3 regions of the Nonomuraea sp. NPDC049624 genome follow, and region 2 is predicted to be linked to each of the others. Evidence: riboswitches for the same ligand, from Rfam matches in the RefSeq annotation. Region 2 holds a riboswitch; each other region holds the start of a gene.
The links. A riboswitch is a leader RNA that binds a small molecule or an ion and turns the genes downstream of it on or off. The one in region 2 is predicted to bind cyclic di-AMP.
Positions count from the first base shown of each region.

Region 1: linked by a shared signal. The riboswitch ahead of AB0J76_RS32055 (C40 family peptidase) and the one ahead of AB0J76_RS15610 (CHAP domain-containing protein) in region 2 are both predicted to bind cyclic di-AMP.
Region 3: linked by a shared signal. The riboswitch ahead of AB0J76_RS38150 (hypothetical protein) and the one ahead of AB0J76_RS15610 (CHAP domain-containing protein) in region 2 are both predicted to bind cyclic di-AMP.

Region 1 covers NZ_JBFAOR010000008.1:225,110-229,751, forward strand. Annotated here, with positions in the region: gene AB0J76_RS32045 (DUF2306 domain-containing protein) at 1-5, opposite strand, end outside; gene AB0J76_RS32050 (NAD(P)-dependent alcohol dehydrogenase) at 198-1,190, shown strand; gene AB0J76_RS32055 (C40 family peptidase) at 1,174-1,746, opposite strand; cyclic di-AMP (ydaO/yuaA leader) riboswitch at 1,777-1,937, opposite strand; gene AB0J76_RS32060 (3-isopropylmalate dehydrogenase) at 2,037-3,083, shown strand; gene AB0J76_RS32065 (branched-chain amino acid aminotransferase) at 3,283-4,380, shown strand; gene AB0J76_RS32070 (Uma2 family endonuclease) at 4,400-4,642, opposite strand, start outside.
Region 2 covers NZ_JBFAOR010000003.1:917,833-922,474, reverse strand. Annotated here, with positions in the region: gene AB0J76_RS15625 (hypothetical protein) at 1-196, opposite strand, end outside; gene AB0J76_RS15620 (aldo/keto reductase) at 294-1,115, shown strand; gene AB0J76_RS15615 (Gfo/Idh/MocA family oxidoreductase) at 1,135-2,088, shown strand; cyclic di-AMP (ydaO/yuaA leader) riboswitch at 2,206-2,343, shown strand; gene AB0J76_RS15610 (CHAP domain-containing protein) at 2,349-3,053, shown strand; gene AB0J76_RS15605 (class I SAM-dependent methyltransferase) at 3,108-3,926, opposite strand; gene AB0J76_RS15600 (YciI family protein) at 4,088-4,516, shown strand; gene AB0J76_RS15595 (RNA polymerase sigma factor) at 4,562-4,642, shown strand, end outside.
Region 3 covers NZ_JBFAOR010000010.1:349,657-354,298, forward strand. Annotated here, with positions in the region: gene AB0J76_RS38140 (amidohydrolase family protein) at 1-581, opposite strand, end outside; gene sigJ (RNA polymerase sigma factor SigJ) at 741-1,649, shown strand; gene AB0J76_RS38150 (hypothetical protein) at 1,666-2,631, opposite strand; cyclic di-AMP (ydaO/yuaA leader) riboswitch at 2,637-2,775, opposite strand; gene galT (galactose-1-phosphate uridylyltransferase) at 2,844-3,914, opposite strand; gene AB0J76_RS38160 (DeoR/GlpR family DNA-binding transcription regulator) at 3,911-4,642, opposite strand, start outside.

The DNA of each region.
Region 1 (4,642 bases), on a different contig from region 2:
CTCATGCCTGAGAGCGTGCCGCCCGCGCCCGTGCCCGGTCATCGCGCGGACGGCCCGTCCCGGTTCGCACCATCGGCGGGCGGGCGGTCGTACTTTCGGCCATCGAGCCGTCGCCTTTCGACCGTTGAGCGTCCGCGCAGGTCACGCCCACACTGGCGGCACATCAGCGGCACATCAGCGGCACGAGGGAGAAAACGATGAAGGCGTACGTCCTGCGCTCGTTCGGCTCGCCCGACCAGCTCGTCCTGACCGACGTCGAGCGGCCCGTGCCGCGCGACGACGAGGTGCTGGTCCGGGTGCGGGCCACGTCCGTGCAGCCCTACGACTGGCACTTCATGCGGGGGCAGCCGTACCTGGCCCGGATCATGGGCGGCGGGGTCGGGCTGCGCCGGCCGCGTATCGCCGTCCTCGGGGCCGACGTGGCGGGGGAGGTCGAGGCGGCCGGCAAGGACGTCACGCTGTTCCGTCCCGGCGACGAGGTGTACGCCATGTCGCTGGGGGGCGGCTTCGGCGAGTACGTCTGCCTGCGGCAGGGCGAGGTGGCGCCCAAACCGGCGGGACTGTCGTTCGAGCAGGCGGCGGCGGTGCCGATGGCGGCCAACACCGCGCTGATCGCGCTGCGCGACGAGGGACGCCTCCAGCCGGGCCAGAAGGTGCTGGTCAACGGCGCGTCCGGCGGCGTGGGCACGTTCGCCGTGCAGCTCGCCAAGGCGCTGGGGGCGCACGTCACGGGCGTGTGCAGCGGGCGGAACGCGGACCTGGTGCGCTCGCTCGGCGCGGACGACGTCATCGACCACACCAAGGAGGACTTCGCGGCCTCGGGCCGGCGCTTCGACCTGCTGCTCGACGTGGCGGGCGGTCGCCGGCTCGCGGACTGCCGCCGGGTGCTGACCAGGAAGGGCACGTACGTGCTGGTCGGCGGGCCGGCCGGCCGCTGGGTGCAGCCGGCCGGCCACATGTTCGCCGCGCTCGCGTCGGGGCCCTTCGTCCCGCAGCGGATCGTCAGGGCGGACGTCGTCCGCTGCGGGAGCAACAGGGCGAACCTGCTGACGCTGACCGGGCTGATCGAGCGGGGCGCGGTCACCCCGGTCATCGACAGGACCTTCCCCTTCGGCGAGCTCCCGGCGGCCGTCCGCTACCAGGAGGAGGGGCACGCCCCGGGGAAGGTCGTCGTCACAGGGTCGCGGTGAGCATGGCGGGGGCGGGGGCCTTCTGGAGCTGCTTGTAGTCGGCCCAGCGCTTGACGCCCTTGGGGTCGGGGCGTACCGCGCCGACGAAGGCCTGCCTGCGCCACTGCGACAGGCGTTCCTCCTTCACCACGTCGCCGGTGTGGGGGGAGTGGACCATGTAGCCGGGTTTGGAGATCATGCCGACGTGGCCGAGGCCGCTGAAGAACACCAGGTCGCCTGGTTTGAGGTCCTTCCAGGAGATCTTCCTGGAGAAGGCGCCGTACTGCTCCGCGGCGGTTCTGGGGAGCTCGATGCCGGCGTCCTCGTAGGCCCGGAGCATGAGGCCCGAGCAGTCGTAGCCCCGTTCGCTGGCGCCGCCCCACACGTACGGGGTGCCGCGCTTGTCCATGGCGTATTCGAGGGCGACCTTCCAGGCCGGTTTCGGCACGTGCCGTTCCTGGACCTGTTTCACCTGGGGGCCGGTGAGGGTGACGGAGGGGGCGGGGGCGGCCGGAGCGGCCGGAGCGGCGGGAGCCGCGGGGGCGGCAGGCGCGAGACCTGCGGCGCCCGCTGCCACCGCCAAAAAGATGGCGATGCTAGACAGGGGACTGTCCTTCCACGTGGCCGACCGGGTTAGCTGACGGGCTCGGGCCTGGAAGTAGCCCTACGGCGACGCTCTCGGGGGAGAGGCGCAGCCGATTCGCCCCGGGGGGAAAGATGGGTCCCCGGCTCCACGCAGCGGCTGCGTGGATTAGGCTCGTCGGACTCTAACGAAACGGTCAAAAGGTCGCAATCCCCCCAAAACGGATTGTCCGGTTGTTGAGATGATGTGTTCGTCAGCCGAGACGAGCCGGTAAGGTACCGCCCATGGAGTCGCGTAACATCCGCCTGGCCGTCATCCCCGGGGATGGCATCGGCGCCGAGGTCGTAGCCGAAGGGCTCAAGGTCCTGGAGGCCGTGGGCACGAAGATCGAGCCCACCCACTACGACCTGGGCGCAGCCCGCTACCACCGCACGGGCGAGACGCTGCCCGACGCGGTGCTCGAAGAGCTGCGCGGCTACGACGCGATCCTGCTCGGCGCCGTGGGCGACCCCAGCGTGCCGCCCGGCATCCTGGAGCGCGACCTGCTGCTCAAGCTCCGGTTCGAGTTCGACCACTACGTCAACCTGCGGCCGGTCAAGCTGTTCCCCGGCGTCGAGACCGCGCTGGCCGGCGCCACCGCCGAGCACATCGACATGGTCGTCGTCCGCGAGGGCACCGAGGGCCTCTACGCGGGCACCGGCGGCGTCATGCGCCGCGGCACGCCGCACGAGATCGCCACCCAGGAGTCGCTGAACACCGCCCACGGCGTCGAGCGCGTCGTGCGTTACGCCTTCCAGAAGGCTCAGTCGCGGCCTCGCAAGAAGCTCACGCTCGTCCACAAGACGAACGTGCTCACCTTCGCCGGCGACCTGTGGCAGCGCACGGTCAACCGCGTGGCCGCGGAGTTCCCCGACGTCACCACCGACTACAGCCACATCGACGCGGCCTCGATGTTCTTCGTCACCCAGCCCGAGCGCTTCGACGTGATCGTCACCGACAACCTGTTCGGCGACATCATCACCGACCTCGGCGCCGCGATCGCCGGCGGCATCGGCCTGGCGGCCAGCGGCAACATCAACCCCGAGCGCACCTCGCCGAGCATGTTCGAGCCGGTGCACGGCAGCGCGCCCGACATCGCCGGTCAGGGCAAGGCCGACCCGACCGCCACCATCCTGTCCGTGGGCATGCTCCTCGACCACCTCGGCCTGCACGCCGAGGCCGCCAAGGTCGAGCAGGCCGTGGCCGCCGACATCGCCGAGCGGGTGACCGGCCGCGCCGGCCGCACGACCAGCGAGATCGGCGACGACATCGCCGCGCGAGTAGCCGGCTAGGACCGCCTAGCCCCGCACGCGCCTGGCGGTCCGAACGCGGACTGCCAGGCGCTTTTTCGCGTTCTTCGGGATTGAACCCCCCAAGTGCCTCTTGCCATCCCAAATCGCGAGACACTAGGAAGTACGAATACTGCTCGCGGGCAGTAGCTACCAGAATCAGCTTTCGAGTCGCAGATTCGTAGAGAGAAGGACCGTCGTCATGACCATCGCTCAGAAGCTCAGCTTCGACGTGCAGCATTCCGACCACGCTCGCACCGCGGCCGAGCGGGAGCAGGTACTGGCGAACCCCGGGTTCGGGCAGGTCTTCACCGACCACATGATCTCGATCGACTACACCGACGGCGAGGGCTGGCACGACGCCAGGCTCATGCCGTACGGGCCGCTCTCGCTCGACCCCGCGACCTCGGTCTTCCACTATGCGCAGGAGCTGTTCGAGGGCCTGAAGGCGTACCGGCAGATCTCCGGTTCGATCGCGACCTTCCGCCCGTACGCGAACGCCGCCCGCTTCAACCGCTCGGCCGAGCGCATGGCCATGCCCGAACTGCCGGAGGAGGCGTTCGTCGAGTCGCTGGAGCTGCTGGTCTCGGCCGACAAGGAGTGGGTGCCGACCACCGAGGGCCACAGCCTCTACCTGCGCCCGTTCATGTTCGCCACGCAGGCCGGGCTCGGCGTCAACTATCCGTCGAAGACCTACAAGTACATGGTGATCGCCTCGCCGGCGGCCTCGTACTTCAGCGGCGGCATCAAGCCCGTCTCGGTCTGGCTGTCCACCGAGTACACGCGCGCCGCGCCCGGCGGCACCGGCTTCGCCAAGTGCGGCGGCAACTACGCCGCCGCCTTCGTCGCCCAGCGCCAGGCCGTCGACAACGGCTGCGACCAGGTCGTCTGGCTCGACGCCCACAAGCACGAGTACGTCGAGGAGATGGGCGGGATGAACCTGTTCTTCGTCTTCGGCAACAAGCTCGTCACCCCGGCGCTCACCGGCACCCTGCTGCCCGGCATCACCCGGGAGTCGATCCTGGAGATGGCCGGCGACCTCGGCCTGGAGGCCGAGGAGCGGCTGGTCTCGGTGGACGAGTGGGAGTCCGCCTGCGCCTCCGGCGAGCTGACCGAGGTGTTCGCGTGCGGCACCGCCGCCGTGGTCACGCCGGTGGGGTCGGTCAGGGGCGACGACCGCGCCTGGACCATCGCCGACGGCACCCCCGGCCCGGTGACGATGCGGGTGCGCGAGGAGCTCGTCGGCATCCAGTACGGCGCCCGCCCCGACACCCGCAACTGGATCCACAAGATCGGCTAGACGCGCGGACGGCCGGCGTTCAGGCGCCGGCCTCCGTCAGGGCCGCGGTGTCGACGTGGAGGTTCCACGGGTCGGGCAGGAACACCGGCTCGCCCAGGGAGACGACGTTCTCGCTGCGGTAGCGCCGCCCGCCCGGCCCGCCGAACAGCGTCACCAGCCGCTGGAACGGGTCGATCACCAGGTAGAGCGGCACCCCGCCGCGCGCGTAACCGCCCGTCTTGACGAAGTGCACGTCGTACGTCGTGGCCACCGAGACGACGTC
Region 2 (4,642 bases):
GCTCGCGCGGCTCGTCCAGCAGCAGGCCGGCGGGCAGGTCGAGGCGGCGCAGCTCCTTGCGGGTGGCGCGCAGCGGGCGCAGGCCGGCGCGCGGCACGACCACGGTGTCCGGGCCGAGCAGCCCGGCGTGGTGGGCCTCGACGGCGCACAGCATCTGGAGCGGAGACTCCACCCAGGCCGACGCCTGTCTGACCACTCTGTTTCCCCCAGCCGGTGGATGGCCTTGCACGACCCGCCTCAAGGTAGCCCGGCCTGCTTAAGCCGCAAGAAACGACACGTGAACAATGGAGGGTATGAACTCGCTGATGCTCAACACCGACGGTGTGCAGATACCACAGCTCGGCTTCGGCGTCTGGCAGGTCTCTGCCGACGACGCCGAGCACGCGGTGACGACCGCGCTGCGCGCCGGATACCGGCACGTCGACACCGCCGCCGCCTACGAGAACGAGGAGGGCGTCGGCCGGGCCGTGCGCGCCGCCGGGGTGCCACGGGAGAAGGTGTTCGTCACCACCAAGCTGTGGAACGGCGACCACGAGCGCGCCGAGCAGGCCTTCGACGAGAGCCTGGCCCGCCTGGGCCTCGACTACGTAGATCTTTTCCTGATCCACTGGCCGGCCCCGCAGCAGGACAGGTACGTGCAGGCCTGGCGGGCGCTGGAGAAGATCTACCGGGACGGCCGGGCCAAGGCCATCGGGGTCTCCAACTTCACGGTCGCCACGCTGACCCGGCTGATGGAGGAGACCGACATCACGCCGTCGATCAACCAGATCGAGCTCCACCCGTACTTCCAGCAGCGCGAGATGCGGGCCTTCCACGAGGCCAACGGCATCCTGACCGAGGCGTGGAGCCCGCTCGGGCAGGGCAAGGGGCTGCTGGCCGACCCGGCGCTGCGCGTGCTGTCGGAGAAGTACGGCAAGACGCCCGCCCAGATCGTGCTCCGCTGGCACCTGCAGCTCGGCAACGTGGTGATCCCCAAGTCGGTCACGCCGTCGCGGATCGAGGAGAACATCGACGTGTTCGACTTCATCCTCGACACCGAGGACATGGCGGCCATCGGGGCGATGAACGCGGGGCGGCGGATCGGGCCCGACCCCGACTCGTTCAACCTGACCTGAGCGCTCTACGATCTCGGTCGTGCGAGATTTCACCTGGGGAATAGCGGCGACCGGCGGCATCGCGCGTACCGTGGGGGCGGCCATCGTGGCCGAGCCCGGCATGCGGGTGGGCGCCGTCGGCTCGCGGAGCCCGCTCAGGGCGCGGGCGCTGGCCGACGAGCTGGGCGCGGAGTCGGCCTACGGCTCCTACGAGGCCCTGTGCGCCGATCCGGCCGTAGACGCGATCTACGTCGCCACGCCGCACGCCCAGCACCTGGAGGTGGCCGAGGCGGCCATCGCGGCGGGCAAGTCGGTGCTGTGCGAGAAGCCGCTGGCGGCCGACGTGGCCGACGCCGAGCGCATGGTGGCGCTGGCCCGCGCGGCCGGGGTCTTCCTCATGGAGGCCATGTGGATGCGCTTCAACCCGCTCATCCAGCAGGTGGCGGCCGACCCGCGCTTCGGTGAGATCCGGTCGGTGCGGGCCTCGTTCGGCTTCGCGCTGCCCTACGACCCCGCCCACCGGCTGTGGGCGCCGGAGCTGGGCGGCGGGGCCCTGCTCGACCTGGGGATCTACCCGTTCGGGCTGGCCCAGCTGCTGCTCGGCATGCCCGCGGAGCTGCGCATGGCGGGCTCGCTGGCGCCCAGCGGGGTCGACGCCGAGGCCGGCGGGCTGCTGCTGTACCCGGACGGGCGGCGGGCCCTGGTCGACGTGTCGCTGCTGGCACATCACGCCAACGACGCGAGCGTGGTGGGCACGTCGATGCGGGCCGACATCCTGGCGCCGTTCTGGGCGCCGCAGCGGGTGCTGCTGTCGGGGCCGTCGATGGAGACCGAGGAGCTGGTGCTCGACCCGGCCGACAACGGTTACGCGGGCGAGCTGCGCGAGGTGCGCGCGGCCACGGTCGAGGGCCGCACGGAGAGTGCGATCATGCCGCTTGACGAATCCCTTGCCATGATGGGGCTTCTGGCCGAGGCGCGGGCGCAACTCGCCTAGCTGGACCTTTAGCCACTTGCCTGACTCTTGCCCGGTGTATTACCTTGTGGGGCATCTCGCGGCAGACGTCCGGTTTGTCCGGCTTTGTCCAACCATCGCACGACATTTCACAGGATCGTCCTGTGACCGCTGAATCCGCCTCCGGGCGGAACCGGGGACCCACGTCCTTTGGGGTGAATCGGCACTTCGGTGCCGTAGGGCAGCTTCCACGTCCGAACCCGTCAGCTAACCCGGTAAGCGGCATGGAAGCAAGGAGTCACATGCCCTCGATGGCCAAGCACCGTCCTATCCGTGCCCCGAAGATCACCTACGCCCGCGCCGCGCTCGGCGCGGCCGTCCTCGCCTCCGCCCTCGGCGCCCACGCCACCGCCGCCGCCGCCGACAGCGCCGGCCCGGCCGCCGCGACCGGCCACTCGGCCGTCGCGCCGCAGGCCGCCGCTCACACCCGCAAGGCGGAGGAGACCCAGGTCAACGTCACCGCCCAGCAGGTCCTGGCGATGGCCAGGGCCCAGGTCGGCACCTCCGAGAACGCCTACGGCGGCGGAACCAAGTTCCAGAAGTGGTACGCCGACTCCCAGCGCGCCGCCGAGACCATCGCCCGCGACGGCGGCACCCGCGCGATGTACCTGAACGCCCCCTGGTGCTCGATCTTCGTCTCCTGGGTCGGCGAGCACACCGGCGCCCGCCCCCAGGTCGGCTGGGACGCCTGGACCGTGGCCCACGCCAAGTGGTTCGCCGCCAACGACCGCTGGGGCACCGAGGCCAAGCCCGGCGCGGTGGTCTTCTTCTCCTGGGGCGGCAGCAAGAGCCTGGACGCCATCCAGCACGTCGGCTTCGTCGTCAAGGACAACGGCGACGGCACGATCTCCACGATCGAGGGCAACACCGGCAACGGCAAGGTCGAGGAGCGCGTCCGTCCGAAGTCGCAGGTCGTCGGCTACGGATACCCCCAGTACGCGAGCTGACCTCCCGCCGCTCCGAGCGCGCGTCCCGCACGAGGGACGCGCGCTCGCCGCGTCTCAGGGCCGGACCGCCACCAGCGAGTAGAGGATCGGCAGGTGCGAGTCCCCGAACGGGAACCGGTACCGGCCGTCCGGGCCCTCGGGCAGCAGGCCGCGCGGGTCGAGGTCGGTCTCGACGTGCTCGCCCAGCTCGGCCACCGTGAACCCGGCGCGCGCCGCCGCCGTGACGATCTCCCCCACCGAGTACGGGTACTCGACCGCCTCATGCGTCTCGGTCACCACCGCGGCGTCGGCGTACGTGCCGGTCACCGTCTCCTTGTGGGCCTGGCCGCCGCCGTAGGGCCAGTCGGCCACCAGCGGATCGAGCGAGGCCACCGTCTGGTAGGCCGGATGCAGGTCGACCAGCACCAGCCGCCCGCCGGGCCGCAGCGCCATGGCCGCGCCGCGCATCCAGGCGTCCAGGTCGCCGATCCAGCACAGGACTCCGTACGTGGCCACCGCCACGTCGAAGCCGCCGGCCAGCTCCGCCGGCAGCCGCTGCGTGTCGGCCTCCACGAACGTGGCCGCCAGCCCGGCCCTGGCCGCCAGGTCGCGGGCGCGCTCGACCGCCACCGGGGAGAAGTCGACGCCGGTCACCCGCGCTCCGAGGCGGGCCCAGCTCAGCGTGTCCAGGCCGAAGTGGCACTGCAGGTGGAGCAGGTCCCGGCCGGTGACGTCGCCGGCCAGGCGGCGTTCGAGCGGGTAGAGCGTCTGCCGGCCGGCGAGGAAGGCGTCGACGTCGTAGAACCGGTCGGTGGAGGTGGAGCCGTGGACGCGGGCACGCTCGTCCCACAGGGCCCGGTTGGGGACGGGGGCGTCTTGTGCGGGTTGGGGCATGGGGCGAGGATGGCACATCGGCCACCCGGCCGCACGACCGGTACGGTGCCCTGGAAGCGGACGGCCCGTGCCCTTGTCGATCCGGCCGGCGCCCGTTCGACGCTTCGGCGAGGCCGGCTCCGCCCCGGGGCCGCGGACGGAAGGACGCCAGGGTGAAATTCATGATCGTCGGCAGGGCCAACGGGGAGACCGAGGCCGGGGCGCTGCCCAGCCAGGAGCTCGTCGACAACATGCACGCCTACAACGAGGCGCTGGCCAAGGCGGGGGTGCTGCTGGCCGCCGAAGGACTCTACCCGAGCTCGCAGGGCGCGCAGATCGCCTACAGCGGCGGCCGGGCCACGGTGATCGACGGCCCGTTCACCGAGGCCAAGGAGCTGATCGCGGGGTTCTGGCTGATCCAGGTGAAGTCCAGGGAGGAGGCTCTGGAATGGGCCATGCGCGTGCCCGTCCCGGAGGGCTATGACGGCATCGGCCTGGACGTGTGGCGGGTGTACGACGCCTCCGACGCGCCCGACGCGGCCTCGTCCGACCCGGCGGAGATCGAGCGGGAGAAGGCCATGCGCCGGCGTCTGGACGGGCGGGAGAGCTGACCTCGCCTTGCGGACCCAGGACGGTGCTGGTGTCATGAGCCGGTGATGGCTTCCGACACCCACCGGGCGATCGAGGCGGTCTGGCGGATCGAGGCCCCCCGGCTCATCGCCGGCCTGGCCGGGCTG
Region 3 (4,642 bases), on a different contig from region 2:
GCCTCGTGCGCCGCCGCTGCCAGGGCGGCGGCGACCTCCGCCGTCATGACGGGCAGGTCGGCCCCGTGCACGGCGCCGTCGTCGATGACGATCTTGAGGTAGTCGGCCCCCTCGGCCAGCCTGGCCCGGACGAACGCCGGCGCCTGCGCCGGGTCGGAGACGAAGTCGATCGCCGTGCCGTCGAGCCCGTCCAGGACGGTGCCCGCCAGGGCCGCCAGCAGCTGGGTCGGGTGCCCGCCGGGCGCGGTGGCCAGCGTGCCGGCGCTGCGCAGGTCGGCCACGTCGTCGTTCTCGGCGGCCAGCCGCCGCTGCCCGGCGAGCATCTGCGGGAGGCAGAACATGTCGAGCTCGGTGGTGACCCCGTACCGCAGGGCCTGGGCCAGGCTGCCGTCGAACACGTGGGTGTGCGCGTCGATCAGGCCGGGCAGCAGCGTCCTGCCCGTGCCGTCCACCTCGGCATCGGCCGGGTGGTCCGCGCCGGAGCCGACGGCGGCGATCAGATCGTTCTCGATCACCACGTCGGCCGTCGCGATGGTGTGCTCGCCGTCGAACACCCTGACGTCGCGGATCAATGTACGCATCGAAGCTCTCCCTCGTGTGTCGTGAACCCTCGGACGCCACCACAGAGGGGCAACCGGCCGGGAACTGTGACATGAGTGGCATAGATCACGCTTGATGGCTTCATGTCACAATCTCCGCCCGTCGGGACTCTTCGGTTGCGACAGATGAGGAGGCCCGCCATGACACCGACCCCGCGGCAGCCCGCCGACGCCGCCACCGAGCAGTTCCTCGGCTACCGGGAACTGCTGTTCTCCGTGGTCTACAACATGCTCGGCAGCGTCGCCGACACCGAGGACGTGCTGCAGGAGGCGTGGCTGGCCTGGTCCGCCCGGCACCGCAGGCCGGACGCCGGACCGGTGGAGAACGTCCGGGCCTATCTGGTGCGGATCGCGGTGAACCAGGCGCTCGCCCGGCGGGCGGACCTGAGCCGCCGGCAGGAGACCTACGTCGGCCCGTGGCTGCCGGAACCGCTGGTCACGGCCCCGGACAACGCCGGGGGCGCCGCCGGGAGCGGGGAGTCGTTGTCGATGGCGGTGCTGGTCGTGCTGGAGACGCTGTCACCGCTGGAACGAGCCGTCTTCGTGCTGCACGAGGTGTTCGGGTTCAGCCATCCGGAGACGGCCGACATCCTCGGGCGCACGCCGGCGGCCGTCCGGCAGCTCGCGGCCCGCGCCCGTCGCCACGTTCATGCCCGCCGTCCGCGTCACCGGACCGAGCCCGGCGTGCACGCCGAGGTGACCGAGCGGTTCGCCGCGGCGGCCCTCGGCGGTGACCTGCGGGCTTTGCTGGAGGTGCTGGCGCCGGAGGTGACCCTGTGGACCGACGGCGGCGGCAAGGGGCCCGCCACCAGCCTGCACCCGGTCCACGGCCGGGACGAGGTGGCCGCGATCTTCATGTCCGTGGCCGCGACGCTGACCCCCGGCGCGGTGGACCTGCGCTACCGGCGGGTGGCCGGGGATCCGTGCGCGCTGGTCTTCTCCGGTGACGGCCCGCTGGCCGTGGTCGTCGTCGATCTCACGCCCGAGGGCGACCGGATCGCCGCCGTCTACTCCGTCACCAACCCCGACAAGCTGACCGGCATCCGCTGAGCCGCCGGCCCCGCGGCTAGTTCATCGAGATGTGCACGTGGTCGTAGTGGTTCTCGGTGATGCTGCCGCGGTCGGACATCGAGCGCCAGCCCGAGCCCTGGTTGATGCGCTGCTTCCAGATCACGTACTTGACGCCCAGCTTGGCCTTGTTCTTCAGGGCCCAGTCGGCCAGCCGGTCGCCGAGCGCGTTGTTGACGGCGCTCGGCATGGTGCCGCCCGTGCTCATCATGAAGTCGCAGGCCCGGCCGAGCGGGTGCTCGCCGCTGGAGCCGGCCCGGAAGCAGCCCACCTCGTACGGCAGCGAGAAGTTCTTCTGCACCTGCGCGCGCATCAGCCGGGTGCGCGGCGTGATGTTGTCCGAGCCGGCCGGCAGCTCGGGCGCCCAGCTCCCGTCGGACTTCTTGCCCGGCCCGAACGGCACGAGGTCCTGGAGCTTCTTCTTGATGTCGTCGATGACGTCCTGGGCGTCGTCGCGCTGCTCGGCCACCTCCGCCGTGCCCGCCTTCAGCTGCGTCGCGAGCGCGGCGGCGGCCGTGGCGGCCTTCTTCTGGTCGTCGCGGGCCTTGGCCACGCTGTCCACGACCGCCTGCTGCTCGGCGGTGAGCTGTTCGAGCACGGCCGCGCCGCCGCCGTCCGGGGTCAGCATGAAGCCCGGCAGGGAGGCGTCGCGGCTCTGGTAGCGCAGCCGGGCGATCTCGGCGACCCGCTGCTCGGCCGTGGCGACCGCCTGCTCGGCGGCGGTGAGCCGCTGCTGGGCCGCGGTAGCGGCCTGCTGGGCCTTGGCCAGCTCGACCCGCTTGAGGTTGTACGTCTCGATCAGCTTGTCGACCTTGCGGTTGAGCTGCTTGAGCTGGGCCCGCAGCTGCGCCTCCGACGGCTTGGGCGCGGCTGACGCCGAGACTGAGGCGGCGGCCGGCTGGACGAGCAGGGCGGTGGCGGTGATGAGACCGACGGCAAGACTCGCGGGGGACGAAGCCGCCACGTGGTTGTTCCTCTCCCTCTGCCGGCCGGGTTAGCTGACGGGTTCGGGCACGGGAGCATTCCCTACCACTTGCGCGGATTCACCCCGGATGCGATGGGTCCCCGGCTCCCGGGCAACACGCCCGGGATTAGGCGTACAACGACCGTTATGGCCGGTGTCTAACGGGATATTAGTGGTAGATCACGAGTCATGCGACTTTAATGAGAAACCAATTAGTGATCAATTCGTGATCGCAACATGCGTGCCGCCTCCTCCGGCAGCACGTCGTTGACGAAGGCACCCATGGCCGACTCCGAGCCCGCCAGGTACTTCAGCTTCCCGGGCGCCCGCCTGATGCTGAACAGCTCCAGGTGCAGGTAGGCCAGCTCGCGGCCGTACCGCACCGGCGCCTGGTGCCAGGCCGAGATGTACGGCATCGCCACCCCGAACAGCGCGTCGAGCGCCCGCAGCACCGAGGTGTACAGCGGCGCGAACGCGGCCCGCTCCTCCTCCGACAGCGCCGCCAGGTCGGGCACCTGCCGGTGCGGATACACGTGCACCTCGAACGGCCAGCGCGCGGCGGCCGGGACGAACGCCGTCCAGAGCTCGTTGGCGGCCACCACCCGCGTGCCGGCGGCCCGCTCGGCGGCCAGCACGTCGGCGAACAGGTTGCCGCCCGTGTGCCGCGAGGCGGCCCCGAGCTGGAGCTTGGTGCGCGGGGTCACGTAGGGGTAGGCGTAGATCTGCCCGTGCGGGTGGGGGAGCGTGATGCCGATCTCCTCACCCCTGTTCTCGAAGCAGAACACCTGCTCGACGCCCTCGATGCCGGACAGCTCGGCCGTGCGGTCGGCCCACGCCTCCATCACCAGCCTGACCTGGGCGTTGGAGAGCCTGGAGAAGGAGGAGGAGTGGTCGGAGGTGAAGCAGACCACCTCACACCGCCCGACACCCGGCCGCACCTCACTCAGGCCGCCGACATCCCCGTAAGTCCCAAAATTTCCGGAGAAAGAGGGAAAGCGGTTCTCGAACACCACCACGTCATAGTCGTGGGCCGGGATCTCCGACGCCCGCGTGTCGGACGACGGGCACAACGGGCACTCGTCGGCCGGCGGCAGGAACGTGCGTGTCTGCCGATGGCCGGCGATCGCGATCCACTCCTCGGTCAGCGGGTCGTAACGCAGCTCGGAGGCCACCGGCCGCGGGTCGAGCGGCCGCCGGTCGATCGCGCTCCGGTCGGCGTCGTCGCGCCGGTCGAAGTAGATCAGCTCTCGGCCGTCTGCCAGGTGGGTGATGGTGCGCTTCAAGGCGTGCCCTCCGCGATGATCAGTTCTCCGGCCCGTTCGGCCAGTTCGGTGCGTGCTTCCTCGGGCAGCCCCGCGTCGCTGATGACCACGTCGGCCTCGGTCAGCTCGGCGATCGTGCTGATGCCGACCGTGTTCCACTTGGTGTGGTCGGCGGGGACCACCAGCCGGTGCGCCGCGGCCACCAGCTCCCTGTCGGTCTCGGACTCCAGCAGGTTGGGCGTGGTGAACCCGGCGCGCAGGCTCATGCCGTGCACCCCGAGGAAGAGCGTGTCCACGTGCAGGCGGCGGATGGCCGCCACCGCCACGGGGCCGACGAGCGCGTCGGAGGGGGTGCGCACGCCGCCGGTCAGCACGACCGTGCGGTCGGCGCGCGGGTTGCGGTGGAAGACCTCGGCGACGGGGATCGAATTGGTGATCACGGTCAGCTCGGGCACCGCGACCAGATGGTGGGCCAGCGCCCATATGGTGGTGCCGGCGGAGAGCGCCACGGCGGTGCCCGGCCGGACGAGAGTGGCCGCGTGCCGCGCGATGGCCTCCTTCTCCTGCTGCTGGCGGGCGGACTTGGCGGTGAAGCCCGGCTCCTCGGTCGAGCCGGGGCCGAGGGCCGTCGCGCCGCCATGAACCTTCTCCAGCAGCCCGCGCTCGGCCAGCACCTCAAGGTCGCGGCGTATCGTCATGTCGGAGACGCCGAGCTCGCGCACGAGGTCGGCCACCCGGACGCCGCCGCT